One region of the Kitasatospora sp. NPDC088264 genome, then DNA from elsewhere that is predicted to be linked to it. Evidence: riboswitches for the same ligand, from Rfam matches in the RefSeq annotation. Region 1 holds a riboswitch; the other holds the start of a gene.

The links. A riboswitch is a leader RNA that binds a small molecule or an ion and turns the genes downstream of it on or off. The one in region 1 is predicted to bind S-adenosylmethionine.
Region 2: linked by a shared signal. The riboswitch ahead of thrC (threonine synthase) and the one ahead of AB0O82_RS12935 (aminotransferase class V-fold PLP-dependent enzyme) in region 1 are both predicted to bind S-adenosylmethionine.

Annotation. Positions count from the first base shown of each region.
Region 1 is NZ_JBFBIR010000012.1:150,223-164,503, forward strand. Features, by position in the region: gene AB0O82_RS12910 (NlpC/P60 family protein) at 1-267, opposite strand, end outside; gene AB0O82_RS12915 (NYN domain-containing protein) at 468-1,814, opposite strand; gene AB0O82_RS12920 (hypothetical protein) at 2,117-2,380, opposite strand; gene AB0O82_RS12925 (rhomboid family intramembrane serine protease) at 2,582-3,364, shown strand; gene AB0O82_RS12930 (Lrp/AsnC ligand binding domain-containing protein) at 3,406-3,687, shown strand; gene AB0O82_RS12935 (aminotransferase class V-fold PLP-dependent enzyme) at 3,715-5,094, opposite strand; SAM riboswitch class IV at 5,148-5,265, opposite strand; gene trpD (anthranilate phosphoribosyltransferase) at 5,373-6,449, opposite strand; gene AB0O82_RS12945 (hypothetical protein) at 6,570-6,995, opposite strand; gene AB0O82_RS12950 (heme-copper oxidase subunit III) at 7,390-8,010, shown strand; gene AB0O82_RS12955 (c-type cytochrome) at 8,198-9,007, shown strand; gene AB0O82_RS12960 (Rieske 2Fe-2S domain-containing protein) at 9,016-10,068, shown strand; gene AB0O82_RS12965 (ubiquinol-cytochrome c reductase cytochrome b subunit) at 10,065-11,717, shown strand; gene AB0O82_RS12970 (GntR family transcriptional regulator) at 11,824-12,195, shown strand; gene AB0O82_RS12975 (Ig-like domain-containing protein) at 12,215-13,477, opposite strand; gene AB0O82_RS12980 (cytochrome c oxidase subunit 4) at 13,657-14,073, opposite strand; gene ctaD (cytochrome c oxidase subunit I) at 14,073-14,281, opposite strand, start outside.
Region 2 is NZ_JBFBIR010000021.1:595-14,875, reverse strand. Features, by position in the region: gene AB0O82_RS18560 (AAA family ATPase) at 1-655, shown strand, start outside; gene AB0O82_RS18555 (copper homeostasis protein CutC) at 713-1,399, opposite strand; gene AB0O82_RS18550 (hypothetical protein) at 1,458-2,456, opposite strand; gene AB0O82_RS18545 (PadR family transcriptional regulator) at 2,453-2,836, opposite strand; gene AB0O82_RS18540 (hypothetical protein) at 2,958-3,314, opposite strand; gene groL (chaperonin GroEL) at 3,410-5,032, opposite strand; gene AB0O82_RS18530 (cold-shock protein) at 5,379-5,582, opposite strand; gene AB0O82_RS18525 (MoaD/ThiS family protein) at 6,172-6,450, opposite strand; gene thrC (threonine synthase) at 6,490-7,770, opposite strand; SAM riboswitch class I at 7,788-7,924, opposite strand; gene AB0O82_RS18515 (glucosyl-3-phosphoglycerate synthase) at 8,072-9,073, shown strand; gene AB0O82_RS18510 (trehalose-6-phosphate synthase) at 9,124-10,590, shown strand; gene otsB (trehalose-phosphatase) at 10,677-11,516, opposite strand; gene AB0O82_RS18500 (DUF3263 domain-containing protein) at 11,547-11,807, opposite strand; gene AB0O82_RS18495 (cupin domain-containing protein) at 11,875-12,225, shown strand; gene AB0O82_RS18490 (extracellular solute-binding protein) at 12,275-13,555, opposite strand; gene AB0O82_RS18485 (ROK family protein) at 13,849-14,281, shown strand, end outside.

The DNA of each region.
Region 1 (14,281 bases):
GTCCTGGCTGCGGGCCACCTTGTCCTGCAGCTGGTCGGACTGCTTGCGGAGCTGGTCGGCCCGCTCCTTGGCGCCGTTGTACTTCTCCGCCGCCTGCTCCTGGTCCTGCTGGAGCTGGTCGATCTGCGCCTTGACGTCGGTCTTGCTCGGCTGGGGCGCGGCGTGCGCGGCGACCTGCGCGGAGAGGGCGACCGCGGTCGCCGCGGCAGCGGTGAGCACGGAGACCCGGGCGCGGCTCGGCTGCTTGGGACGGCGGTGGGAGGCCAAGGGAATTGCTCCTTCTTCCATCGGCCTCACCCGATCAGGTGAGAATCCGGAAAATAGGTTTGACGCCACACCCTAGGGAAGATCCACGGGTTTTGCCACTCCCCCGAAGGCGTGAACTCCACTTCCCCCGCAGGCTTCACTGGATGTGCACACCGCCGCAAACCGGGCGCTGACCAGGCCTCATCCCACCGCGGCAGCCGTCAGGGCCGCGCCAGCCGGTTCAGCAGCAGAACGGAAGCCACGGGGCGCGCGCCGGCCTTCCGCACGCCCTCCGCGACCTCCCGGTCGGTGGACACCACCACCACCGGACGACCCTGCGGCTCGGCCCGCACCAGACGGCGGATCAGCTCGTCCGCGGTCTCGCCGGTCCGGCTGAACCGCACCCGCACCCCGCGCGGTGGCGCCATGATCACCGGAACGTCCAGGTCCTGCCCGTCGAACACGCAGGTGACCTCCGCCTGCGTGCGCTGGGCCAGCATCGCCAGCCCGCCCAGCAGCCGGATCCGCTGCTGCTCCAGCGGCAGCGTCGGATAGCCCGTCTTGGTCACGTTGTAGCCGTCCACCACCAGGTGCACCTGCGGGATCGCCAGCAGCTGGTCCAGCAGCGCCGGATCGTCGTCGGCCAGACCGCGCCGGGCCACGTCGTGCGGCGAGGCCGCACCCGGCACCACCGCCTCCACCAGGTCCCCCGGCCGGATCTGGGAGACCGGCAGCGCCAGCTCCCGCTGGAGCCCCTGCGCCGACTGCAGCACCGTGTCCAGCAGCAGCCGCAGCCGCATGTCCTCGACGCTGCGGCCCTCGCGGGCCGACCGGCGGCCCTGCTCGGCCGCCGTCTCCAGCTCGCCGACCCGGTGCCGCAGCCGCCGCGCCTCGGACTCCGCGGCGCCACGCTCGGCGGCCGCCTGCGCCCTCGCGGCCTCCAGCTCGGCGGTCAGCCGCCTGGTCTCGGCCTGCGCCCGGCGGGTGTCGCTCTCCAGCGAGCGCACCTTCTTCCGCAGCGACTCGGCCTCCCGGCGGACGTCCTCGGACTCCGCGCGCTGCCGCTCCAGGTCCGCCCGGGCGGCGGACCGCAGCTCGGCGAGCTCCGCCTGCAACTTCTCCGCCAGCCGGGTGGCCTCGGCGGCCGCGCCCTCGGCGCCGGCCCGCTCGGCCTCCTCCCCGGCCTCGGCCACCAGCCGGCTCCAGCCGGCCGACCGCACCAGGTAGGCGGCGGCCGCGACGTCCATCGGATCGGCGGCGCCCGGAACGCTGCCCGACTCCAACGCCTTCACCAGGTCCGGCTGGCCCAGCCTCAGCCGCTCCGCTATCCGCACCCGGAACGCCGGCTCCGACTCCAGCGCCGCGGCCAGCGCCGTGGCCGCGTACTTGGCCCGCCGGGCCGGGGTGAACTTGACGTACTGGCGCAGGCTCTGCGGCAGCTCGCCGGGCGGCAGCCCGCCGAGCGCGTCCGAGGCCAGGCCGACCACGCGCCGGCGCACGCCCTCGGGCAGCGGCCGGTCCAGCTTCTCGGCACCACGCTCCGGCGCCACCTCGCCGGAACCCGCCACCTCGCCGGAACCCGCCGCCCCGCCGGAGCCCACCGACTCATCGGAACCCGCCGCCCCGCCGACGGCCGCGGGCTCGGACGGAGCCGCGTCGGCGGCCCGCGCCTGCACGGCCGCAGCGGGCTGAAGCCCCTGCGCTTCGGCGGGCTCCCTCGCTGCGTCCACCACGTCCTCGGCTCCGATCCTGGTCCTACGGGGTCACGGCCCGCGGCCGCCGCCCTGTCGTCACGCTCCGTGCGTCCTGTCTGTATTGTCCCAGCGCGGCGGGCAGGCGCGCCGCGCACCCGCCCCCGCGCCGTCGGGCGTCAGCCCTGGTCGGCGGAGGCCTCCGCGTTCTCGGCGCCCGGACGGGCCACCAGCTCGACCTGGTCCACGGCGTTGCACCAGCGGCAGCGCACCGACTCGATCGTCTCGCTCAGCACCTCGGTCTCCTCGACCTTGGACTCGCCGGCCAGGTCGAAGTGCAGGAACTCGGTGACCCGCGCGGTGCGGGTCACGTCGAAGCGGGTGAGGTTTCCGCACAGGGTGCAGCGCCAGCGCGTCTCGGCGGTCAGGGCGGGGACGGTCATCGGGGGTCCTCTCGGGTGGTCCCTGGGTGGGCTAGGCGCTCCCCCCGGAGCCCCGGCGTCGGCGGCGGGAGGCGGGATTGCCCGCCCCAAGCCTATTGCCTGAGGCAACCATCCCGGCCACCAGTCAGGAGAACGAGCGGGCTAGTCCACCTGCCGTACAAGGCCGTGTCACACGCCCGACACGGAGGGATGCTTGGCCGCATGGCACTGACGGCCCCCGGGCACACCGACGCGCGGGGCGAGCACCCGTCCGTGCCCGCCCCGGCGGTCACCTACGCCCTGATCGCGGTCAACACCCTGGTGTTCCTGCTGGGCCCGGCCGCCGGGCTCAACCCGCTGTACGGCACCGGCCAGTCCCGGCTCTGCGCGGAGCAGCGGTACGAGCAGCGCTGGGGCGTCATCCCCACCGAGGTGCTGGCCGGCCGCCCGCTGACCGCCGAGCAGCTGGCCCAGGCCCCCGACCCGGCCCCGGGCTGCCCGGCCGCGCCCACCCCGGGCAAGCACCCGGCGCTGTCCGTCCTCACCGGGCTCTTCGTGCACGCCGGCTGGCTGCACCTGCTGGGCAACCTGCTCTTCCTCCACGTCTTCGGCCCCACCGTCGAACGGCGGCTGGGCCGGGCCCGGTTCGCCGTCTTCTACCTGGCCGCCGGCAGCCTGGCCACGTACGGCTTCGCCCTCGCCGAGGCGCACTCCCCGGGCTCCACCCGGGTGCTGATCGGCGCCTCCGGCGCGATCTCCGCCGTCCTCGGCGCCTACCTGCGCTTCCATCCGCGCGCCCGGGTGACGACGCTCGTCCCGCTGCTGCTGTTCCTGCCGCTGCGCTTCCCGGCCTGGCTGGTGCTCGGCCTCTGGTTCGCCCTGCAGTGGTGGTCGGTCCACTCGGCCGGGCCCGGGGTGGCCTATCTGGTTCACGTGATCGGCTTCTCGGCGGGCTTCCTCTACGCCTGCACGGCGGTCAGCCACCCCCCGAGACGACCCGGCTGACGCCCGATACGCTGGCGGCACCCCACAAAGGAGCCCGAACAGTGATCACCGCCATCGTCCTGATCAAGACCAGTGTCGACCGCATCCCGGAGATCGCCGAAGCCATCGCGGCCATCGAGGGCGTCAGCGAGGTGTACTCGGTGACCGGTGGCTACGACCTGGTGGCGATGGTCCGGGTGCGCCGGCACGACGATCTGGCCGCGGTCATCCCGGGCCGGCTGAACAAGGTCCCGGGCGTGGCCCACACCGAGACCCAGATCGCCTTCCGCACCTACTCCCAGCACGACCTCGAGGCCGCCTTCGCCCTCGGCCTGGACGAGTAGGCCCCTCGGCCCCGCAGACCGGGCCCCTCAGCCCTGCTGACGCCCCCGGTCGACCTGCACGGTGGCGACGCAGCGCCCGCCCTCGTTGCGGTAGTTCCACGCGGCACCGTCCGTGACCAGCTCGCGCACGGCGGTCAGGAAGCGGTCGACGTGCTCGTCCGGGGTCCCGGCCCCGAAGCTCACCCGGATCGCGTTCAGGCTGCGCTCGCCGGGCAGCGACGGCTCGGGCGCCCCGCACTCGGAGGGGGAGACCTCTTCGTCCCCGAGCAGGGTGCGCAGCAGCGGGTGCGCGCAGAACAGGCCGTCGCGGACCCCGATGCCGTACTCGGCGGACAGCGCGGCCGAGAAGTGCGAGCTGTTCCAGCCCTGGACGACGAAGGACAGCACGCCCACCCGGGCCGCCTCGGCGCCGAACAGGGTCAGCACCTTGACCTGCGGGATCTCCGCCAGCCCGGCGGTCAGCCGGGCGATCAGCTGCCGTTCCCGGGCCTCCAGCACGTCGAAGCCCGCCTCGCTCAGCGCCCGGCAGGCCGAGGCGATCGCGTAGGCGCCGATGACGTTCGGCGAGCCGGCCTCGTGCCGGGCCGGACCGGAGTGCCACTGGACGGCCACCGAGCCGTCGGTCCCCCGGGCCACCGTCCGGGTCGCCCCGCCGCCGGCCAGGTACGGGTCGGCCGCGTCCAGCCAGTCCGCCCGGCCGGCCAGCACGCCGGCGCCGAAGGGCGCGTAGATCTTGTGGCCGGAGAAGGCGATCCAGTCGACGTCCAGCTCGCGCACCGAGACCCGGTGGTGCGGGGCCAGCTGGGCGGCGTCCAGCACCACCCGGGCGCCGTGCCGGTGCGCGGTCCCGGTCAGCTCGGCGACCGGCCACAGCTCGCCGGTCACGTTGGAGGCTCCGGTGACGCAGAGCAGCTTGGGGCCCTCGGGCGCCTCGGCGAGCGCGGCGTCCAGGGCGGCGACCGCCTCGGCGTGCGAGCGCGGCGCGCGCAGGTAGTGGACGTCGAGCCCGGCGTGCGCCCAGGGCAGCAGCGAGGCGTGGTGCTCGGTCTCGAAGGCGAACACCCGGGTCCCGGCCGGGACGGCCGAGGCGAGCAGGTTCAGCGAGTCGGTGGTGGCCCGGGTGAAGACCACCTGGTCGCCCTCGCGCAGGTCGAGGAACTCGGCGACGGTGCGGCGGCTCTGCTCGAACAGGTCGGTGGACAGCTGGGAGAGGTACCCCGCGCCGCGGTGCACGCTGCCGTAGTAGGGGGCGTAGGCGGAGACGTCGTCCCAGACCCGCTGGAGCGCCGGGGAGCTGGCCGCGTAGTCGAGGGCCGCGTACCCGACCTTCTCGCCGCTGGCGAGCGGGACCTGGACGTCGTGGCCGAGGACGGCGAGGGGGGCGCAGATTTCGGTGGCGATCGACATGAGGATGCACTCCTTCTGGGGGTGTGGGACCCCGGGAGTGCTAAGTCGTCGGGCGTCCGCGCTTGCCGCACGGACGATTCGCCGAGCGACCCGGTCCTCACCCAGGGCACCCCGCCACGGACGGAGGGTTGCCGGACAGCAAGCTGGGGCTTGACGCTGTCACTCATGACCTGGCCAAGACTCTAGGTCGCGCCCAGCGAGTGGTCAAACAGGCATCCACCATCCGGACAGCCGAGGAGCCCGCGCCGGCGTTCCGGCACGGGCTCCCAAGTACCGCCTCACACCCGGCTGGTGGCCTCCGACCAACGCCGCAGCAGCTCCTGCGCCGCGCCCGAGTCGATGGCCCGCTCGGCCCGCGCCATGCCCGCCGCGAGCTGTTCGGTGAGCGGCGCCTCACCCAGGTCGAGCGCGACCAGCGCCGCCGCCGTGTTCATCAGGACGGCGTCCCTCACCGCCCCGCGCTCGCCGGCCAGCAGCCGCCGCGCGACCTCGGCGTTGTACGAGGGGTCCGCCCCGCGCAGCGCCTCGATGCCGACCAGCTCGACGCCGACGTCCCGCGGGTCGAAGGCGGTCTCGGTGACGGTCCCGTCCCGCACGATCCACACCTGCGAGGTGGTGGTGATGGTCAGCTCGTCCAGGCCGTCGTCGCCCCGGAAGACCAGGCCGGTCGAGCCGCGCCGGGCGAGCACGCCGGCGATCAGTCCGGCGAGCCGGGTGTCGAAGCAGCCGATCGCGTGCGAGGTGACCTTGGCCGGGTTGGTCAGCGGGCCGAGGATGTTGAACGCGGTCGGCACCCCGAGGTCGCGCCGGGCGGTGGCGGCGTGCCGCATCGACGGGTGGAACTTGGCCGCGAAGCAGAAGGTCAGCCCGACCTCCTCGGCGATCTCGGCGACCCGCCGGGCCGACAGGTCGAGGCGGACGCCGAGCTTCTCCAGCACGTCCGAGGAGCCGCTGGCCGAGGAGGAGGCCCGGTTGCCGTGCTTGACCACCTTGGCGCCGGCCGCGGCCGCGACGATCGCCGACATGGTGGAGATGTTGACGGTCTTGGCCCGGTCGCCGCCGGTGCCGACGATGTCCACGGCCGGGCCGGGGATGTCCAGCGGCTCGGCGTGCGCGTACATCGCGTCCACCAGGCCGGTGATCTCGTCGACCGTCTCGCCCTTGGCCCGCAGCGCCACCATGAACCCGGCCACCTGGACGGGGGACGCCTCGCCGCTCATGATCCGGTCCATCGCCCACGCGGTGGCCGAGCGGTCGAGGTCCTCCCCCTTCAACAGCGCCGCCAGGACGTCCGGCCAGGTGCGGACCACCTGCGCGGGTGCGGTACCACCGTTCGCAGGGTTCACGTTCACCATGGCTGACTCCAGCTGTTGTCGGGTTCCCCGCGTCGGGGGGACGTCCGTACGGATGGAGTCAGCCTATCGACCGGCGGGGTTCCCGCGGCGGCGTCTTCTCTAGTCCTGAGACGGCACCGCTCAGCGGCTGACGGGCGCCCGCTTGGCCAGCCGCGCCCGCAGCAGGGTGGCGACCGCCTCGGCCAGCGCCACCGGGTCCACCGGGCGCGAGATCGCGGCGTCGGCCCGGCTCCAGGCGGCCAGCCAGGAGTCCTGCGGCCGGCCGATCAGCACCAGCACCGGCGGGCAGCCGTAGATCTCGTCCTTGAGCTGGCGGCCGAGCCCGAGCCCGCCGGCCGGCACCGCCTCGCCGTCCAGGATGCAGAGGTCCACGCCGCCCTTCTCCAGTGCCTTCAGCACCGCGGGGGTGGTTGCGCACTCCAGGTAGGACAGTTCCGGAAGGTCCTCGACGGGCCGGCGGCCGAGTGCCGTCAGCACCTGCTCTCGGGTGTTGCGGTCATCGCTGTAGACGAGGACGGTGAGCGTCTCGTCGGTCGTGTACGCCATGGGCCCTGCTCCCTCAAGTGTGATCCGGACCACGTTCGCCTGATCCGGATGCTACTCCCGATCACCCGTCGCCGAGTCCCCCTCGCGGACCTTCCTCCTCAGCCGCCGCGCCCGCGACTCACCCGCCCGGAGGACGGCCCGTCACCCGGACCCGTCCAGACCACCCGTACGGCCGATAAGGGGCCCGCGCATTACCCCCGGAGGCTCCGCCAAGCGTGCAACGACGCGCTGGGCAACGGGGTCGCGGGCCCCTTCGAGGAACCGTCAGAAAAGGGACACGCCGCTGCTCAGCCGCCATTGGGGCCCCCCACCGCCCTCCAGGGGGGCATACCGCACGCACCGGACACTCCGAGGGACACCCCCCGGCGTGAAGACGGAATAAGGGACCGACATAATGTCCGTCGTGGCGACAGCAACAGCAGTAGAAACCGGGCACGCGCACGGATCGGTCAACCGGCCGAACATGGTCAGCGTCGGAACGATCGTCTGGCTCAGTTCCGAGTTGATGTTCTTCGCGGCCCTCTTCGCGATGTACTTCACGCTCCGCTCCGTCAAGGGAGCCGAGTTCTGGACCGAGAAGGCGCACGCCCTCAACGTGCCCTTCTCCTCGGTCAACACCACGATCCTGGTGCTCTCCTCGCTGACCTGCCAGCTCGGCGTGTTCGCTGCCGAGCGCGGGGACGTGAAGAAGCTCCGCTCGTGGTTCGTCATCACCTTCGTGATGGGCGCGATCTTCATCGGCGGCCAGATCTTCGAGTACACCGAGCTGGTCAAGAAGGACGGCCTCTCGCTGTCCTCCGACCCGTACGGCACGGTGTTCTACCTGACCACCGGCTTCCACGGTCTGCACGTGACGGGTGGTCTGATCGCCTTCCTGCTGGTCCTGGGACGGACGTACGCAGCCAAGCGCTTCACGCACGAGCAGGCCACCGCCGCGATCGTCGTGTCGTACTACTGGCACTTCGTCGACGTCGTGTGGATCGGCCTGTTCGCGACCATCTACCTGATCAAGTAACCAGCTGATCAGGTCGCTGGCCACCGGCTTCGGTCCCCGCCCTCACCGGCGTCGGGCCGATTCTGCCGGTGGCGACGCTCCCACCGACCGACCGCGCGCGCAGCCCTAGACAGGCAGCCTCGTGCCGGCCAGACCGGCCGCCGGGTGCACCCACCAGTCGACCAGATCCTGACACCGGGGTTATTCCGTGAAAAAGCTCTCCGCACGACGGCGCCACCCATTGGCGGCGCTGGTCGTCCTACTTCTCGCCCTGGCGGCAACCGGGGGGCTGTACGCCGCGTTCGCGCCCGCCGACAAGGCGCAGGCCGACGTCGCCGCGCAGTCGCTCGCGATCGATGAGGGCAAGAAGCTCTTCGCCGTGGGCTGCTCCTCGTGCCACGGCCTGAACGGCCAGGGCAGCAGCGACGGTCCGAGCCTGGTCGGCGTCGGCTCCGCCTCTGTCGACTTCCAGGTCGGTACCGGCCGCATGCCGGCCCAGCAGCCCGGCGCCCAGGTGCCGCGCAAGAAGAACATCTACTCGCAGGCGGAGATCGACCAGCTCGCCGCCTTCGTCGCCTCGCTCGGCCCCGGCCCGGTGACGCCGACCCCGGAGCAGTACACCTCGACCAACCCGGACGACATCTCCAAGGGTGGCGAGCTGTTCCGCACCAACTGCGCCCAGTGCCACAACTTCGCCGGCCAGGGCGGTGCCCTGACCAAGGGCAAGTACGCCCCGTCGCTGGAGGGCGTGGACGCCAAGCACATCTACGAGGCCATGCAGACCGGCCCGCAGAACATGCCGTCGTTCCCGGACACCACCATGCCCGAGGAGCAGAAGAAGCAGATCGTGGCCTTCGTCCGCCACACCACCTCCGATGAGCCCAACCCCGGTGGTCTCACGCTCGGCAGCCTCGGTCCGGTGACCGAGGGTCTGTTCGGCTGGATCTTCGGTCTCGGCACGCTCATCGCGGTCGCGATCTGGGTCGCCGCCCACACCACCAAGGCCAAGAAGTCATGAGCCACGACATGTCAGAAGAGAAGCTTCCGGAGTCACACGGCTCCGCCGGTGACGTCGCCGCGCACGGCGACCCGTTCGCCGACCCGGGCCTTCCGGCCCACGAGCCCCGCCGCACCGACATCGACGAGCGGGCCGCCCAGCGGGCCGAGCGTCAGGTCTCGCTGATGTTCGTGGTCTCGATGCTCGCCACCATCGGCTTCATCGCCTCGTACGTGGCCATCGACCCGGACAAGATCGTCTACATCTTCCCGCTCGGTCACGTCAGCGCGCTGAACTTCGCGCTCGGCCTGACCCTGGGCGTCGCGCTGTTCATGATCGGCGCGGGTGCGGTCCACTGGGCCCGCACGCTGATGTCGGACGTCGAGCTGCCGGCCGAGCGCCACCCGATCGAGGCTGACGACGAGGTCCGCGCGGACGTCATCGAGCAGTTCAAGACCGGTGCCGCCGAGTCCGGCTTCGGCCGCCGCAAGATGATCCGCAACACCCTCATCGGCTCCATGGCGCTGGTCCCGCTCTCCGGCGTGGTCCTGCTCCGCGACCTCGGGCCGCTGCCCGAGAAGAAGCTGAAGGAGACGGGCTGGAACGAGGCGACCCCGGCCAAGCCCCTGCAGCTCATCAACATGAGCACCAACCTGCCGATGAAGGCCGAGGACATCGTCATCGGCTCGCTGACCTTCGCCATGCCCGAGGGTCTGCACGTCCACGACGAGGACTTCCAGCAGGCGATCGCCAAGGACGCCCTGATGCTGGTGCGCATCGCGCCGGACGACATCAAGGACGACCGGTCGCGGGAGAAGGCCTTCGAGGGCATCCTCGCCTACTCCAAGATCTGCACCCACGTCGGCTGCCCGATCAGCCTGTACGAGCAGCAGACCCACCACGCGCTCTGCCCCTGCCACCAGTCGACCTTCGACCTGGCGGACGGCGCGCGCGTGATCTTCGGCCCGGCCGGCCACCCGCTGCCGCAGCTGAAGATCATCACTGACGAGAAGGGCTACCTGGTCGCCACCGGCGACTTCGACGAGCCCGTCGGCCCGAGCTACTGGGAGCGTGCTCGATGAGTACGAGCAGCACCACCGGTGCCGCCAAGCCCGCCAGCACGCGCGCCAAGCCCGCCAACAAGTGGGAGGCCGCTGCTGACTGGACGGACGGCCGGGTGGGGATCTACTCCCTCGCCAAGGCCAACCTGCGCAAGATCTTCCCGGACCACTGGTCCTTCATGCTGGGCGAGATCTGCCTCTACACGTTCGTCATCATCATCCTGACCGGTGTCTACCTGACGCTGTTCTTCAAGCCGTCGATGGCCGAGGTCGTCTACAACGGCTCGTACGTGCCGCTCAAGGGCATCGGGATGTCCGAGGCGTACGCCTCGACGGTGGACATCAGCTTCGAGGTCCGCGGCGGTCTGCTGATCCGGCAGATCCACCACTGGGCCGCCCTGGTCTTCGTGGCCGCGATGCTCGTGCACATGATGCGCGTGTTCTTCACCGGCGCGTTCCGCAAGCCGCGTGAGATCAACTGGGTCTTCGGCTTCCTGCTGCTGATCCTGGGCATGTTCGACGGCTTCTTCGGCTACTCGCTGCCGGACGACCTGCTGTCGGGTACCGGTATCCGGTTCATGGAAGGCGCGATCCTCGCCGTCCCGCTGGTCGGCACCTACATCCAGATGTTCCTGTTCGGGGGCGAGTTCCCCGGCCACGACATCGTGCCGCGCTTCTTCACGATCCACGTGCTGCTGATCCCGGGCATCATGCTCGGCCTGCTGGTGGCGCACCTGATCCTGGTCTTCTACCACAAGCACACCCAGTGGGCGGGCCCGGGCAAGACCGAGAAGAACGTCGTCGGCATGCCGCTGATGCCGGTCTACATGGCCAAGGCCGGTGGCTTCTTCTTCCTGGTGTTCGGTCTGATCGCCGCCATCTCGGCGATCGCCACGATCAACCCGATCTGGGCGTACGGCCCGTACCGCCCGGACCAGGTGTCCACGGACGCCCAGCCCGACTGGTACATGGGCTTCTCCGAAGGCCTGATCCGCGTCATGCCGGGCTGGGAGGTCGGCCTGTGGGGCCACACCCTGAACCTGGGTGTCTTCATCCCGCTGATGATCTTCCCGCTGGTCCTGGTCTCGATCGCGGTCTACCCGTTCATCGAGGGCTGGATCACCGGCGACAAGCGCGAGCACCACATCCTGGACCGCCCGCGCAACGCGCCCGTCCGCACCGCGCTCGGCGCCGCCTGGATCAGCCTGTACCTGGTGCTGCTGGTCGGTGGTGGCAACGACCTGTTCGCCACCCACCTGCACCTGTCGATCAACTCGATCACCTACTTCGTCCGCGTCGGCTTCTTCGCGGTGCCGGTCATCACCTTCATCGTCACCAAGCGCTGGTGCCTCGGCCTCCAGCGCCGGGACAAGGAGAAGGTGCTGCACGGCCGCGAGACGGGCGTCATCAAGCGCCTGCCGCACGGCGAGTTCGTCGAGGTGCACGCCCAGCTGCCGCAGAAGGACCTGTACAAGCTCACCGCGCACGAGCAGGTCCAGCCGGTCGAGCTGCCGGCCCAGACGGACGAGAACGGCGTGGCCAGCAAGGCCGGCCTGCTCGGCCGCACCCGGGCCAAGCTGTCCCGCGGCTTCTACGGCGGCAGCGCCCAGATCCCCAAGCCGACCTCCGAGGAGCACCACGAGATCACCAGCGGCCACGGCCACCACTGATCCCGTACGCCCCGCAGCGTCACACCCGAGGGCCGCTGACCAGAGTTCTTCTGGTCAGCGGCCCTCGGGCTTTCCCGTCCCCCGTCCGCACCCTCCAGGAGCTCCCGTGCAGCTGTCCGTCGACCCCGCCGCCGCCACTCCCCCGTACGAGCAGATCCGGGCCCAGATCGCCGAGCGGGCCCGTTCCGGCGAACTGCCGACCGGGCTGCGGCTGCCCACCGTCCGGGCCCTGGCCGAGGAGCTGGGGCTGGCCGCCGGGACGGTCGCCCGGGCGTACCGGGAACTGGAGGCGGACGGCGTGGTGGAGACCCACGGCCGGCGCGGCACGCTGATCGCGGCCACCGGCGACACCGCGCACCGGCTGGCCGCCGCGGCCGCCGCCGAGTACGCCGAGCGGGCGACCCGGCTCGGGCTCCCGCGGGCGGATGCGCTGGCCGCGGTGGACGCCGCCCTGCGGCTGGCCTACCAGGAGGCCTGAGAAGGCGCTCCAGGGGCCCTCAGGCCTCCGGGCGGATCATCCCCGAGGCGTGGGCCTGGGAGGCCGGCGCGGTGGTGCTGACGGGCTCTCCGAGGGCACTGTGCTTGACCCAGTCCGTCCAGGAGATGTTCCAGTCCCCGAAGCCGTTGCCGAACGGCTCCATGGTGGCGCCGCGGCTGTTCACCACCGTCACCAGGTCCCCCACCCTGGTGTTCTGGAAGAACCACTTGGCGTTCTCGGTGCTCATGCCGGTACAGCCGTGGCTGACGTTCTCCAGGCCCTGCGAGCGGACCGACCAGGGCGCCGCGTGGACGTACTCGCCGCTCCAGGTGACGCGGGTGGCCCACTCCACGTTGAGGTCGTAGAACTCCGAGCTCCCGGCCTTTATCCCGATCGTCTCGCCGTTCATCCGGACGGACCGCTCCTGGCCGAGCACCACCTTGACGCCGTTGCGGGTGTCGAAGCCGGGCTTGCCGGTGGTCACCGGGATGCTCCGGACCAGCTCGCCGTCACGGCTGAGGGTGAGCACGTGGGCGGCCGCGTCGACCACCGTCTCGACCCGTGCGCCGATCCGCAGGCCCAGCGTGCTGCGGTCGCCGCCGTAGAGGCCGTCCTCGATCCGGACGCCGGTGCCGTCGAAGGCCAGCGAGACGGTGGTGCCGGCCGGCCAGTACTCCTGCGGGCGGAAGTGCAGTTCCTTGTCGCCCACCCAGTACCAGGCGCCGGTGACGGCGGGCTGGGAGCTGACGGTCAGGACGCGCTCGACCTCCTGGCGGGCCTGCGGGTCCTGCACCGCCTCGGAGAGCTGCACGGTGAGCGGCTGGCCGACGCCGTAGATGCCGCTGCCGGAGGAGTCCGGGCCCAGCTTGGCGGTGAGCAGGCGCTGGGCGGCGAGGGTGCTGAAGTCCGCCGTGGTGTCGCCGCGGCCGCCCTTGCCGTCGTCGGCGGCGATCCGCACCGAGTAGTCGGTGTCGGCCTTCAGCCGGCCGGTGGTCTGCCAGCTGTGCTGGTCCTCGGCGAGCTGACCGGCCACCACCCGGCCGTCCGGGCCGGTCACGGTGACGTCGGTGAGCCGGCTGCCGGGCACGGACGTCACCGTGAGCGGCTTGGAGGGGTCGACCTTGCCCCCGCCCTCGGCCGAGAGGTGGACGAACGCGGCCGCGTCGATCCGGTGGGGGCCGACCGCCTCGCCGCCGCCGGACGAGCAGGCGGCCAGCGGGGCCAGTACTGCGAGGGTCAGCGAGATGCCGCCGATACCTGCGATTCCGCGCCTGTCGGCCATGAAACGCCTCCGAGGGTCCGCACGATTGCTCAGATCGTAGGAACGAGGCTGGCCGAAGCGACATCGGAGCGACCCCGCGTTCACCCGGGTGAGTGGTTTCGTCACCCTGGAGACGCAACGGGGCCGGTCCTCCCCGTGCGGGAGGACCGGCCCTGTCGTCGTCGGCGGAACCCGGGAACCTACTGGTTCTGGTTCTCGCCCCGGTAGAACTCGAAGACCCAGCCGAAGAGGCCGATCAGGATGATCGGGATCGACCAGAACAGCAGCCACCAGCCGAAGATCACTCCGAGGAACGCCAGCGAACCGCCGATCGCCAGGGAGAGCGGCTGCCAGCTGTGCGGGGCGAAGAAGCCCAGCTCGCCGGCGTCGTCCGCCACCTCGGCCTCGGGGTTGTCCCCCGCGCCGCTGTCCACCCGGCGGGCGGTGAAGGCGAGGTAGTACCCGATGAAGGCGCAGAGCGCGAAGGCGAGGAACAGCGCCGTGGTGCCGGCCGCCTCGATCCCGTGCTCCGAGTGGTTGGTCCACAGGCCGTAGGTGACGGCCATCGCGAGGACGAAGACGGCCAGGCCGAGGAAGATCTTTCCCTGTTCCTTCATCAGACGTCGCCCTCCTTCTTGCCCTTGTCCAGCTTCGGGGCGTCGTACTTCGCCGGGGTCACGCCGGCGAGGTGCTTGGCCGGCTCACCGTGGTTCTCCAGGTAGTCCAGCGCGGCGATCTCCGGGTGGTGGAGGTCGAAGGCCGGGGATTCGGAGCGGATCCGGGGCAGGGTGAGGAAGTTGTGCCGCGGCGGCGGGCAGGAGGTCG
Region 2 (14,281 bases), on a different contig from region 1:
CCTCTCCCCGATGCAGTACCGCGCGGTCGGCCGCCGCTGCACGACCGGCTCGGCGACCGTCCTCGGCGACCTCGCCCAGGGCACCACCCCGTGGGCAACGGCGAGCTGGCCGGACGCGCTGCGCCACCTGGGCAAGCCGGACGCCCACGTCGAGGAGCTGACCAAGGGCTTCCGGGTGCCGGAGGAGGTCATCGCGTACGCCTCCCGGCTGCTCCCGGCGATCGCCCCGGGCCTGGCCCCGGCGACCTCCGTCCGCGACGCCCCCGGCTCGCTGACGATCCGCCGCCTCCCGGACGCGGAGGCCGTGCCCGCCGTCGTGGCGGCCTGCCGCGAGGCGCTGGAGCACGAGGGCTCGACCGGACTGATCGCCGCCGACGCCCGGATCCCGCTGCTCGCCGAGGCGCTGACCGCGGCCGGCCTGCCGTACCTGTCCCCCGGCGCCGAGACCAGCGCCGAGGCCCGGCTGACGCTCGTGCCGGCCTCGCTGGCCAAGGGTCTGGAGTACGACTACGTGGTGCTGGACGAGCCGGCCGCGGTGATCGCGGGCGAGCCGGACGAGCGGACCGGCCTGCGGCGGCTGTACGTGGCGCTCACCCGTGCCGTCTCCGGCCTGACGGTGCTGCACGGCGAACCGCTGCCCGCGCAGCTGCGCTGAGGAACCGAGCGGCGGGGGCCGGCCCCACCGGGACCGGCCCCCGCCCTCCTCGCGCGCTCAGGCGTCGATCTGGGCCCGCCACTCGGCGACCTTGGCCGCGTCCACCGGCGTCCGCCAGCCGTCGACCCGCACCGCACCGCCGACGTGGAAGCCGTCGAAGCCCTCGGCCCGCAGCCCCTTCAGGTGTTCGGCCCGCAGGCCGCCGCCGATCAGGATCCGCTGCCCGTACCCGGGCTCGCCCGCGCGGGCCAGCTCCGCCAGCAGCACCTCGTACCCGGCGTCGACGCCGGCAGGCGCGCCCGAGGTGAGGAAGGTGTCCAGCCCGGGCAGCGCGCCGACGGCGGACCGCAGGGCGGCCCGGTCGGTGCTGTGGTCGATCGCCCGGTGGAAGGTCCAGCGGCAGCCGGCCACCGCCTCGGCGACGGCGGCGGTGGCGGCCAGGTCGACGGCGCCGACGGCGTGGAGGAAGCCGAAGACGAACTCCTCGGCGCCCTCGGCCCGCAACGCGGCGGCCCGGGCGGCCAGTTCGTCCAGGTCGCCGGGCGCGAAGCCGTCCCGGATCCGGAGCATGACGCGCAGCGGGATGTCGACGGCGGCCCGGATCCGGGCGAAGTCCTCGACGGACGGGGTGAGCCCGTCCGCGGCCATGTCGGTGACCAGTTCGAGCCGGTCGGCGCCGCCCGACTCGGCAGCCTGGGCGTCCTGGGGCGTCAGCGCGATGACTTCGAAAATTGGTCTAGACATATCAGTAGGTTGCCACATCCGGCCGGGCCCGGCGAGCACTTCGCCCTGCCCCCCCGGGTCACGCCAGGCTGCGCCCCTTCCCGGAGTCCCCGCCGAACCATCCGCCGAACCGTCCGCCGGGCCCGCCGCCGGCCCCGATCCGGCGCATCGCCACCGCGGCCGCCACCAGGAGCAGCAGCACCGGCGCCGCCATCGGCAGCACGTGCCAGAACCCGCGGCCCTCGCGCCAGATGTTGAACAGGCCCGCGAACATCGTCAGCGACAGCACCGCGACCCCGACGGCCGCCGGCAGCACCCGGCCGCGCAGCGCGGTGAAGGTCAGCAGCAGCGGCCCGATCAGCAGCGCCGCGAACCACTGCATGTCCAGCGGGAAGGTGGAGTCGCCCCAGTGCTGGAGCGCCACCAGCAGCCCGCCCCCGAGGACCGAGGCCAGCGCCAGCCCGCCGGAACGCCAGGAGGCCCTGGGCAGCAACTCCGTCGGCGCCGCGGCCAGCAGCAGCGCCCCCAGCACGAACGGCATGGTGGCCACGCTGCTGTCCCCCACCCCCCAGAGGTCGAATTCCGGCGGCAGCACGACGGCCTGCGCCAGCACGAACAGCGCGGAGACGGCCTGGAGCAGCGAGATGACCCGCACCGCCGTCCAGCGCCCCGTCACGACGGCCACCGCGAGCAGCAGCGCGATCACCGGCGGCGCGATGGTCAGCGCGTACGTGGTGTACGAGGGGTCCCAGGTCAGCCGGCGGGCGGCCCGCTCCGCATCGCTCACCCACGGCACCAGCGCCGCGCCGGCCAGCGCCCCGGCGACCATCGGCGCGGCCAGCGCGAGCACCCGCCCGGCCAGCGAGGAGCCGGTCAGCCCGAGCCGCACCCGCAGCCCGTACGCGGCCAGGTCGAACGCCTCACGGGCGACGGCCGAGCGGCCCGCCTCCGCCGTGGTGTCGGCGAACACCGCGGCCAGTTCCTCGCCGCGCTCCCGGCGGTAGCGGGGCGGGTAGAACTGCAGCGCCGCCCGCAGCGCGGTCGAAGGCGCCCCCATCGTCGGTGTGGTCATGGTCATGCGAAGAACCCCCTCATCATCGACTTCCCCTCCGGCTCCGGCTTGCCCTGGAGCGCCGACCAGACGTTCGCGAGACGGCGCTCCGCCTCGGTGGCGACGGCCCGCAGCCGCTCCGCCTCGGAGGCCAGCGCCTCCCGGCCGACGCTGGTCAGCGCGTAGCTGCGCCGCGCCCGCCCGTCCACGACCTCCTCCGCGGCGACCTCGATCAGCCCCTGCTGGAGCAGGCGGTCGAGGGCGCCGTACAGGGTGCCGGTGCGCATCTTGACCCGGCCCTCGGAGATGGCGGCGATCTCCTGGATGAGGGCGTAGCCGTGTCTCGGGGCGTCCGCCAGAGCGGTGAGCAGCAGCAGCGTCGGCTCCTGCATCGAGCGTTCAGTCATACGACTACATATATCGTCAACCTACCTATAGGTCCAGTACTCCCGCCGCCCGGTCCACGACGCGGACCACGAGCGGACTGGGAACGGACCAGGAGCGGGCTGGGAGCGGACCACGAGCGGGCTAGGAGAGTTCCCCCACCGGCGCGACCACCGCGCCCTGCTTGCCGCACACCCAGTGCGGCTCCGGCCCCAGCTCCGGCTCCACGCCGAGCGCGTGCGGGTCCCCGTCGGCGGCGCAGGCGGTGCACAGCGGCCAGCGCCCGTACGCCTCCAGCAGCGCGTCCTGGATGTCCTGGGCGACCAGCCCGAGCACGTACCCGGTGCCGTCCGGCCACTGCTCCAACCACCAGCGGCGGTGCGTCACGGCCTGCTCCACCAGGGAGACGACGGCGGCGTCCGCCACGTCCCGCGAGGTGAGGTCGGCCAGGATCAGCGCCCGCGCGTTGTGCAGCGCGGTCTCGATGTCGTCGGAAGCCATCTGTCCATTCTCCGGTAGAACGCCGTGTGGGCGGCCCCCCGAAGGGGACCGCCCACACGATCAGGAACCAGCCGATCCGATCGGTGCGATCAGGATCAGAAGTCCATGTCACCGCCCGGCATGCCGCCGCCGGCGGCCGCAGCGGCCTTCTCCGGCTTGTCGGCGATGACGGCCTCGGTGGTGAGGAACAGCGCCGCGATGGAGGCGGCGTTCTGCAGCGCGGAGCGGGTCACCTTGGCCGGGTCGATGATGCCCTCGGCGATCAGGTCGACGTAGGTGTTGGTGGCCGCGTTCAGGCCGTGACCGGCGGGGAGGTTGCGCACCTTCTCCACCACGACGCCACCCTCCAGGCCGGCGTTGGTCGCGATCTGCTTGATCGGGGCCTCCAGCGCGACCTTGACGATGTTGGCACCGGTGGCCTCGTCGCCCTCCAGCTCCAGCTTGTCGAAGGCGACCGAGGCCTGGAGCAGCGCGACGCCACCACCGGCGACGATGCCCTCCTCGACGGCGGCCTTCGCGTTGCGGACGGCGTCCTCGATGCGGTGCTTGCGCTCCTTGAGCTCCACCTCGGTGGCCGCGCCGGCCTTGATGACGGCCACGCCGCCGGCCAGCTTGGCGAGGCGCTCCTGGAGCTTCTCGCGGTCGTAGTCCGAGTCGCTGTTCTCGATCTCGGCGCGGATCTGGTTCACGCGGCCGGCGACCTGCTCGCTGTCACCGCCACCGTCGACGATGGTGGTCTCGTCCTTGGTGATGACCACCTTGCGGGCGGTGCCCAGCAGGTCGATGCCGGCGTTCTCCAGCTTGAGGCCGACCTCCTCGGAGATCACGGTGCCACCGGTGAGGATGGCGATGTCGCCGAGCATGGCCTTGCGGCGGTCGCCGAAGCCCGGGGCCTTGACGGCGACGGACTTGAAGGTGCCGCGGATCTTGTTCACGACCAGGGTCGACAGGGCCTCGCCCTCGACGTCCTCGGCGATGATGACGAGCGGCTTGCCGCTCTGCATGACCTTCTCCAGCAGCGGCAGCAGGTCCTTGACCGAGCCGATCTTGGAGTTGGCGATGAGGATGTAGGGGTCCTCGAAGGTCGCCTCCATGCGCTCCAGGTCGGTCGCGAAGTAGGCGGAGATGTAGCCCTTGTCGAAGCGCATGCCCTCGGTGAGCTCGAGCTCCAGACCGAAGGTGTTGCTCTCCTCGACGGTGATGACGCCTTCCTTGCCGACCTTGTCCATGGCCTCGGCGATGAGCTCGCCGATCTGGGTGTCGGCGGCCGAGATGGAGGCGGTGGAGGCGATCTGCTCCTTGGTCTCCACGTCCTTGGCCTGGGCCAGCAGCTGGTCGGAGACGGCGGCGACGGCCTTCTCGATGCCGCGCTTCAGGGCCATCGGGTTGGCGCCGGCGGCGACGTTGCGCAGACCCTCGCGAACCAGGGCCTGGGCGAGCACGGTGGCGGTGGTGGTGCCGTCACCCGCGACGTCGTCGGTCTTCTTGGCGACCTCCTTGACGAGCTCCGCGCCGATCTTCTCGTAGGGGTCCTCGAGCTCGATCTCCTTGGCGATGGAGACACCGTCGTTGGTGATCGTGGGGGCGCCCCACTTCTTCTCCAGCACGACGTTGCGACCCTTGGGGCCGAGCGTGACCTTCACTGCGTCGGCGAGCTGGTTCATGCCACGCTCAAGGCCGCGGCGAGCTTCCTCATCAAAGGCGATGATCTTGGCCATCAGAAGTGGTCCTCCGGGACACGGTCGACTGCTCGGACCAAGGGGTGCCCGCGACGGACGGCCCTGGTGTGCGGGGGTCCTTTCCCCTACCGCTCCCGGGGGCCTCACCGACCCGGTCCGCTGTCACTCTCACGCTGTGAGTGCTAACGCCAATAATTAGCACTCGGGGTGGTCGAGTGCAAGCCCAATCGCGATCCCGCGAGCCGCCCGGGGCGCTCCCGCCGACCCGCGCAACTCCCCGCCGGGGAACGCCGACGGGCCCGTACGACGCGTGTCGCACGGGCCCGTCGAGAAGCGAGTGGTCACCAGCCGTGGGCCGCGCCGAGCTCCTGGGGTCGGAAGGGGGTCACACCGCGGCGCGGACCATGTCCGCCTGCGGGCCCTTCTGTCCCTGGGAGATCTCGAACTCGACCCGCTGGCCCTCCTCGAGGGTGCGGTAGCCGTCCATCTGGATCGCGCTGTAGTGGACGAAGACGTCCGCACCACCGTCGACCGCGATGAAGCCGTAGCCCTTCTCCGCGTTGAACCACTTGACGGTGCCCTGAGCCATTCCGAACTCCCCTAGTGCTGTGCTGGCCCTTCACGCGCCCGCAGGTCGCGGGCCCGGGTCTGGTTTGAAGGCCGGCCCGGGGAACCCCCCCTGGGCGCAGCCGTGCACGCCGCAACCCTCCGCCGGGGGTGCCTGACGGCGCCCTGTGAGCGGGTGATTACGTCGACCGCGGCTGAATGTATCCGGATCGACGCCCTCTGCAACAGGGTCAGCTGCGGGGAATTCCGGCACCACGCCAAGGGGCAGGACGGGCCAAAGCGGGAGGAATTCGGCATTTCACGCCGGACATAGCGGACGGATTACTGCAAATCCCCGCGGGAATTCTGACATCTGCCTGACATGTTTCACGGCCCAGGCACCCGACCGGTCTCAGCGGCCGGACGACCGTCCGGCGATTCGCGGGTGATTCGCGGGTGAGGATGAGGGGAAGCCCTGTTCCCAACCGAGCCACACTCTACTCCGACTTGACCCCGCCATATTCCCGCCGAAATGCGGCCGGCCGCCCGTGCGTACGGAGAACGGAATTCCGTACGCGCGGACGGCCGGTCGGACGAGCGGCTCGGGCGGGGTGCCCGGATCGGGGCGCGGCTCAGCAGCCGCCGGCCACCGCCGGGATGATCGAGACGCTGGCGCCGTCCGCGATCCCGGTCGCCAGGCCCTCGGCGAAGCGCACGTCGTCGTCGTTCACGTAGACGTTGACGAAGCGGCGCAGCTTGCCGGCGTCGTCCAGGATGCGGGCGGCGATCCCCGCGTGGTTCTTCTCCAGGTCGGCGATGACCTCGCCCAGGGTGGCGCCCTCGGCGGCCACCTCGGCGGCGCCGCCGGTGTAGGTGCGCAGGATGGTGGGGATACGGACGTTGGCGCTCATGGTTCTCCTAGCGGACAGGGCCCAGCGGGGTGGGGGGATTCAGGCGGACGCGAGGCCGGCGTCGTGGAAGGACGCCAGGGTCGGGCGGATGACGGCGGTCATCCCGGCCCCGGCGACGGCGTCCAGGGTCTTCAGGCCGTCGCCGGTGTTGATCGCGACGGTCTCCTTGGCCGGGTCCAGCTGGCCGGTCTCCACCAGCTTCTTCAGCACGCCGACGGTCACCCCGCCCGCGGTCTCGGCGAAGACGCCCTCGGTCCGGGCCAGCAGCCGGATCGCGTCCACCACCTCGGCGTCGGTGACGTCCTCGACCGCGCCGCCGGTGCGCCGGGCGATGTCCAGCACGTACGGGCCGTCCGCCGGGTTGCCGATCGCCAGCGACTTGGCGATGGTGTCCGGCTTGACCGGGCGGATCACGTCCTGGCCGGCCTTGAACGCCGCCGACACCGGGGAGCAGCCCGCCGCCTGGGCGCCGAAGACCTTGTACGGCCGGTCCTCGACCAGGCCGAGCCTGATCAGCTCCTGCAGCCCCTTGTCGATCTTGGTCAGCTGGGAGCCGGAGGCGATCGGGATGACGATCTGCTCCGGCAGCCGCCAGCCGAGCTGCTCGCAGATCTCGTACGCCAGCGTCTTGGAGCCCTCGCCGTAGTAGGGGCGCAGGTTGACGTTGACGAAGCCCCAGCCCTCGCCGGCCGGGTCGCCGATCAGCTCCGAGCAGAAGCGGTTCACGTCGTCGTAGTTGCCCTCGATGCCGACCAGCTCGCCGCCGTACACCCCGGCCATGACGACCTTGCCCTGCTCCAGGTCGTGCGGGATGAACACGCAGGACTTGAAGCCGGCCCGGGCGGCCGCCGCGCCCACCGCGCCGGCCAGGTTGCCGGTGGAGGAGCAGGAGAGCGTCGTGAAGTCGAAGGCCCGCGCGGCCTCGATGGCGCAGGCCACCACGCGGTCCTTGAACGAGTGGGTCGGGTTGCCCGAGTCGTCCTTGATGTGCAGCTGCGCGGTGAAGCCCAGCTCGCGGCCCAGGTTGTCCGCCTTGACCAGCGGGGTCCAGCCGGGGTTCAGGTTGGGCTTGGTGGCGACGTCGGCCGGGACGGGCAGCAGCGGCGCGTAGCGCCAGATCGAGCTCGGGCCGGCCTCGATCCGGCGGCGCAGCGCCTCGGCGTCCTCGCTGCCGAAGTCGTACGCGATCTCCAACGGGCCGAAGCACTCCAGGCAGGCGAAGCTCGGACCGAGCGGGAAGCGGGTGCCGCACTCCCGACAGGACAGCGCGGTGGCGGGGCCGAGGTCCACGGATGCGGGTGCGACAGTGTCGATAGCCATGATGGCGGAGGCCTCTCTCCTCATCTTCCCCGTGGCACGGTCGCGCCACAGGCCGGAATTGGCACCTGTCCCGCCGGGGCCTGTCGACAGACAGCCGCGCGAGAAGGTTGCCGGGACGTCAACGGGCCGTTCCCTCAGTCCCTCTGGATGAGCTTGTGAAATTGTGGTGGTGCTCAACGGCGACCCCGGCGTGCAAAGGTCCGGCCGCTGTACGAAGACTGTATCCGAAGGCGTCAACCCCGAACGGGATCGTCCGCCACGCGAGATGGCGCGTCCCACCGACCCCGCCGAGGAGAGTCCCGTGCCCGCCGAACCGACCCCCGCGCTGCTCCCGCAGGCGGCGTCCTGGCTGCGCCGCCGCTCGTGGAGCGCGGTCGACCGGCCGGTGCACGCCCTGCTGGAGGCCAAGCGCCGGACCGGCCACACGGTCAGCGTGGTGCTGCCCGCGCTGGACGAGGAGGCCACCGTCGGCGACATCGTCCGCACCATCCGCCGCGAGCTGATGGAGCGCCTCCCGCTGGTCGACGAACTCGTCGTGGTCGACTCCGGCTCGGCCGACGCCACCGCCGCCGCCGCCGCCCGGGCCGGCGCCCGGGTGGAGTACCGCGACGCGATCCTGCCCCGGCTGCCCGCCGTCCCCGGCAAGGGCGAGGTGCTCTGGCGCTCGCTGCTGGTCACCCGCGGCGACATCGTCTGCTTCGTCGACGCCGACCTGCGCGAGTTCGACCCGGCCTTCGTCTCCGGCATCCTCGGCCCGCTGCTCACCGAACCGGACATCCAGCTGGTCAAGGCCATGTACGACCGGCCGCTGGAGACCGAGGGCGCGGTGGTCCCGGCCGGCGGCGGCCGGGTCACCGAACTGGTCGCCCGCCCGCTGCTCAACCTGCACTGGCCGGAACTCGCCGGTTTCGTCCAGCCGCTCGGCGGCGAGTACGCGGCCCGCCGCGCGCTGCTCGAACGGCTCCCCTTCCCCACCGGCTACGGCGTCGAACTCGGCCTGCTGGTCGACGCGCTGGAGACGGTCGGGCTGGACGCCCTGGCCCAGGTGGACGTCGGCGTCCGGCACCACCGGCACCAGGACGGCCAGGCCCTCGGCCGGATGGCCGCCACCATCTACCGCACCGCCCTCGAACGCCTCGACCGCACCCACCGGCTGAAGGCCTCGGCCGACCTGGTCCACCCGCTGCTGACCCAGTTCACCCGCGACCCGCAGAGCCGGGAGTTCACCGCCCACACCCACCCGGTGACCGCCCTGGAACGCCCGCCCATGCACACCGTGCCCGAGTACGCGACCCGACACTGAACACCCACCGAAAGGGTTTGCCGCTCCGGAGCCCCGGCAACGTACCAACCATGGGCGATCTCACGACCGAACGTTCGAGTGCGACCGGCACCGCCCCCGTCCTGGTGGCCTCCAATCGGGGACCGGTGTCGTTCGGCACCGCGGACGACGGCACGCTGACCCTCCGCCGCGGCGGCGGAGGCCTGGTCTCCGGCCTCTCCGCCATCGACGACCCCGACGCCGTCTGGGTCTGCGCCGCCCTCGGCGCGGCCGACCGGCAGGCCGCCAGAGGGGCCCCGGACGGCCGCCTCGACCTCGCCGGGCACGACGTGGGCGGCCAGGCCGTCCGCATGCTGGACATCGATCCCGACACCTTCGCCCGCGCCTACAACGGCGTCGCCAACTCCACCCTCTGGTTCGTCCACCACCTGCTCTACGCCACCCCCACCGCCCCCGCCTTCGACGCCGGGTTCCGCACCGAGTGGGCCGCCTACCGCGCCTACAACGCCGCCTTCGCCGAGGCGCTGGCCGCCGAGGCCGCCCCCGGGGCCGCCGTGCTGGTCCAGGACTACCACCTCTCGCTGACCCCTGCCCTGCTCCGCGCCGCCCGCCCCGACCTGCGGATCGGCCACTTCTCGCACACCCCGTGGGCCCCGCCCGAGTACTTCCGGCTGCTGCCCGACGACGTCGCCGAGGCCGTCCTCACCGGCATCCTGGGCGCCGACCGGGCCGGCTTCCTGACCCGCCGCTGGGCGCTGGCCTTCGCCGACTGCTGCGCCGACCTGCTCGGTGCCGAGGTCGACCGGGACGCCATGACCGTCACCCACGCCGGCCGCACCACCCGGCTCGGCGTGCACGCGCTCGGCGCCGACGCCGACTTCCTGCGCGAGCGCTCCCACCGCCCGGACGTCGACGAACGCCTCGCCGCCCTCCGCGAGGCCGTCGGCGGGCGGCGCACCATCGTCCGGGTCGACCGCACCGAGCTGAGCAAGAACATCGTCCGCGGCCTCCAGGCCTACCGGCACCTGCTGCGCACCCGCCCCGAATGGCACGACCGGGTGGTGCACATCGCCTTCGCCTACCCCTCGCGCACCGACCTCGCCGAGTACCGCGCCTACACCGCGCAGGTCCAACGGCTCGCCGAGGACATCAACGCCGAGTTCGCCACCCCCGCCTGGCAGCCGCTGATCCTGCACGTCGACGACGACTTCCCGCGTTCCCTGGCCGCCTACCGGCTCGCCGACGTGGCCCTGGTCAACCCGATCCGGGACGGCATGAACCTGGTCGCCAAGGAGGTTCCGGTGGTGTCCGACCACGGCTGCGCCCTGGTGCTCTCCCGCGAGGCCGGCGCGCACGCCGAACTCGCCGAGGACGCGCTCACCGTCAACCCGTACGACATCATCGCCACCGCCGACGCCCTGCACGCCGGCCTCACCATGCCCGAGGGGGAGCGCGCCGACCGCACCAAGCGCCTCGCGGCGGCGGCCACCGCGCTGCCCCCGCAGCAGTGGTTCCTCGACCAGCTCAACGCGCTGTGAACCAGCTCAACGCGCTGTGAACCGGCTCAACGCGCTGTGAACCGGCTCAACGCGCTCTGAACTCGCTCAACGCGCCGCCGCCCGGCTCAGACCGCGCCGACGGCCGCGCCCAGCGCCGCGAGCAGCTCCACCACGCCGGCCGGGCCCGGGACCACCAGGTCGGCCCGGTCGGCGAGTTCGCGCACCGGCGCGTCCCCCACCGCGCCGCTGCACACCAGCAGCCCCGCCACCCCCTCGCCGCGCAGCTTCTCCACCGCCGCGAAGGCCGCCACGTCCCCCAGGTCGTCCCCCGCGTACAGCACCGAACCTGCCCCGCGCTCACGCAGGAAGCCGGTCAGCGCCGCGCCCTTGTCCACCCCCGGCGGCCGCAGCTCCAGCACCAGCCGCCCGGGCTCCACCACCAGCCCGTGCCCGGCCGCCAGCTCGCCGACCGGCGCCCGCAGCAGCTCCAGCGTCTCCTCGGGCGCCGCCGTGCGCCGGGTGTGCACCGCCAGCGAGCGCCCCTTGTCCTCCAGCCACGTCCCCTCGGGCGCCCCCGCCGCCGCCAGCAGGCCAGGCAGCGCCGCCCGCGCCCCGGCCACCCCGGGGTGCACCGGCGGCGCGGTCACCTCGCCGCCCTCCCAGCGCTCGGCGCCGTAGTGCCCCAGCACCACGACCCCGGGCAGCCCGTCCAGGCCGCCGTACTCCGCCGCCAGCGCGGCCGGCCGACCCGTCACCACCACCACGGCCCGCACCGCCGGCACCAGCGCCCGCAGCGCGGCCGCCGCCCCCGGATGTGCCCGCGCCCGATCGGGATCCGCCACGATCGGCGCCAGCGTCCCGTCGAAGTCCAGCGCGATCACCGCCTCGCCCGGCGCCGCCAGGATCGCCCGCAGCCCGTCCCGCCCGGCAGCCGTGACCGGCGCCCACTTCTCGTCAAAGCCCATGCCCGAGCCCTACCCCGCGGCCCCGTCCCGCTACCGTGCCGCCCGCCGGGCCTCCCGGATCCGGCGCAGCCGGTTCACCAGGACAGGGGCGTGCGCCAGGGCCTCCGGCCGGTCCAGCAGCGCGTTCAGCAGCTGGTAGTACCGGGTGGAGGAGAGCCCCAGTTCCTCCCGGATCGCCCGTTCCTTGGCCCCGGCCGTCCGCCACTGCCGCCCCTCCAGGGCCAGCACCGCCACGTCCCGCTCACTCAGCTCGCCCACCAGGACACCTCCGCCATCACTACGGAGTGTCATTCTCCCGCGTGAGCCGGACACACTGTGCGCCCTCCGGCACCCGGCCGCCCCGGCTAGCGTCGGCGGTATGACCACGCCCAGCTTCGCCGTGCACATCCCCACCGCCGACCTCGAACCCGATCCGCTCGACCCGGCCCAGATCGTCTCCGGCACCCCGGAGGTCTCCGGCCTGGTCCTCGCCGAGTCCCCCGACGGCCGCCAGCTGCGCGGCATCTGGCAGATCACCCCCGGCGTGGTCACCGACGTGGAGGCCGACGAGTTGTTCGTGGTGCTCAGCGGCCGGGCCACCATCGAGGTCGAGGGCGGCCCGACCCTGGAGGTCGGCCCGGGCGACTGCGCCGTGCTGCGCGAGGGCGACCGGACCACCTGGACGGTCCACGAGACGCTCCGCAAGGCCTACGCCATCACGCTCCCCTGACGAGCCCGCCCCTGACGCCCCCACCCCTGGAGGGCACCCCGGCCCGGGTTCACTTGCGGACCCGGGCCGCCTCCTTGACCGCCGCGTCCTGCAGCCCGGCGAGCGCCTGCTTCGGGTCGCCGGTGACGGCCTGCCCGATCCCGGCCTTGATCCGGTTGCTGACGTCGCCCCAGGCCGGGTCCCCGAACGGGTAGAAGCTGGCGTTGGTCAGCCCGACCGCGAACTGCTTGAGGTCCTCGTGCTTCGGGTCGGACGTCATCTGGTTGAACGCGTCCTGGGTGACCGGCAGCAGGTTGTACTGCTCGTCGAACTTCAGCTGGAACTCGCGGGAGTAGGCGAAGGACAGGAACTTCTTGATCTCGTTCTTGTGCCCGTTGGCCTTGAACGCCATCATCCAGTCCGCGACGCCGAGGCTGCCGGTCTTGCCCACGCCGTCCTTCTTGGGGATCGGCGCCGTCCCGAAGTCGATCTTCCCGGCGGTGGCCATCCGCAGCAGCGTCGGGTGCCCGTTCAGCATCGCGACCTTCCCGGCCGCGAAGTCCTGGAAGACCGGGGTGCGGTTCATCTTGCCCGGGTCCGGATAGGTCAGCCCGGTGGCCACCAGGTTGTTCTTCAGCCAGCTGAAGGTGGCCTGGTTCTGGGTGCTGTCGATGGTGTAGTTGCCGACGTCGTCGGAGAGGCTGCCGCCGCCGCTCAGCGTCCACAGCATGGACTCGGCCGGTGCCTCCTCCGGCCCGAGCGGCAGCCCGTACGGGGTCACGCCCGGCACCTTGGCCTTGATCTTCTCGGCGTCCTGGCGCAGTTCGTTCCAGGTGGCCGGCGGCTGGGTGATGCCGGCCTGGCGGAAGACCGCCTTGTTGTAGAAGAGCACCCGGGAGGAGGAGACGAACGGGATGCCGTACTGGGTGCCGAGCACCTGCCCGGCGTGCGCGAAGGTGTCCAGGAAATTGGCCTGGGTGTCCATCGAGAGCACGTCGGCGGCCGGGTACAGCCGGTCCGCCGCGACCTGGTCGGCGAAGCCGCCGGTCTGCAGCAGGTCGGGGGACTTGCCGGCCGCGATCATGTCGTCGACCTTCTTGCCGATGTCGGTCCAGCTGTCCACCTCGACGTCGACCTTGATGCCGGGGTTGGCGGCCTCGAAGCCGCGCGCGATCTCGTCCCAGTACAGCTTGGAGCTGGTGTCGGCGCTCTCCCCGTAGTCGGCGGCGACCAGCTTGAGGGTGACCGGCCCGTCCTCCTGCCCGCCGCAGGCGCTGACGGCGGTGAGTACCAGTGCTCCGGCCAGCGCGGTGCCGAGGACGCGGGTGGGAACGTGGGCGCGCCTGTTCAACGCGGGTACCGCCTTCAGGGGAGAACTGCGACCGGACGGGGGAATCCGGGAGGGGGGAGGCGCAACACTGCCAAACCCACCGGGCAGTGGTCCACACCACTGTGCCGAGCCCGCCGAGTAGTTATCGAAGTGCGGACGTCATTGCACGATGCGCAACAGAAGGTGAACGGAAGGCGCCCGGCGCAAAGCCGCTCACACTGCCCCCATCTGCGACAAAGCTCACCTACTTTGGACCAGACCAATCCGACAACTGGACTAGACCTCTTCTACCCGACCAAGGGAAACTGTCCTCCGTGAAGCACGTCATCGCACTCGATGTAGGCGGCACCGGCATGAAGGCCGCGCTGCTCGCCCAGGACGGCTCCGTGCTGTTCGAAGCACGCCGACCGACCGGGCGGGAGCACGGCACGGACGCCGTGGTCACCGCCATCCTCGACTTCGCCGCCGACCTGGCGGACGAGGGCCGGGGCCGCTTCGGCGTCGCCCCGCTCGCGGCCGGCGTCGCCGTCCCCGGCACGATCGACGAGAGGAACGGCATCGCGGTCTACTCGGCCAACCTCGGCTGGCGGGACCTCCCGCTGCGCAAGCTCCTGGGCGAGCGCCTGGCCGGGCCCGACCGCGCCGTCATCCCCGTCGCGCTCGGCCACGACGTGCGCTCGGGCGGCCTGGCCGAGGGCCGGCTCGGCGCCGGCCGGGGCGTCGACCGCTTCCTGTTCATCGCGCTGG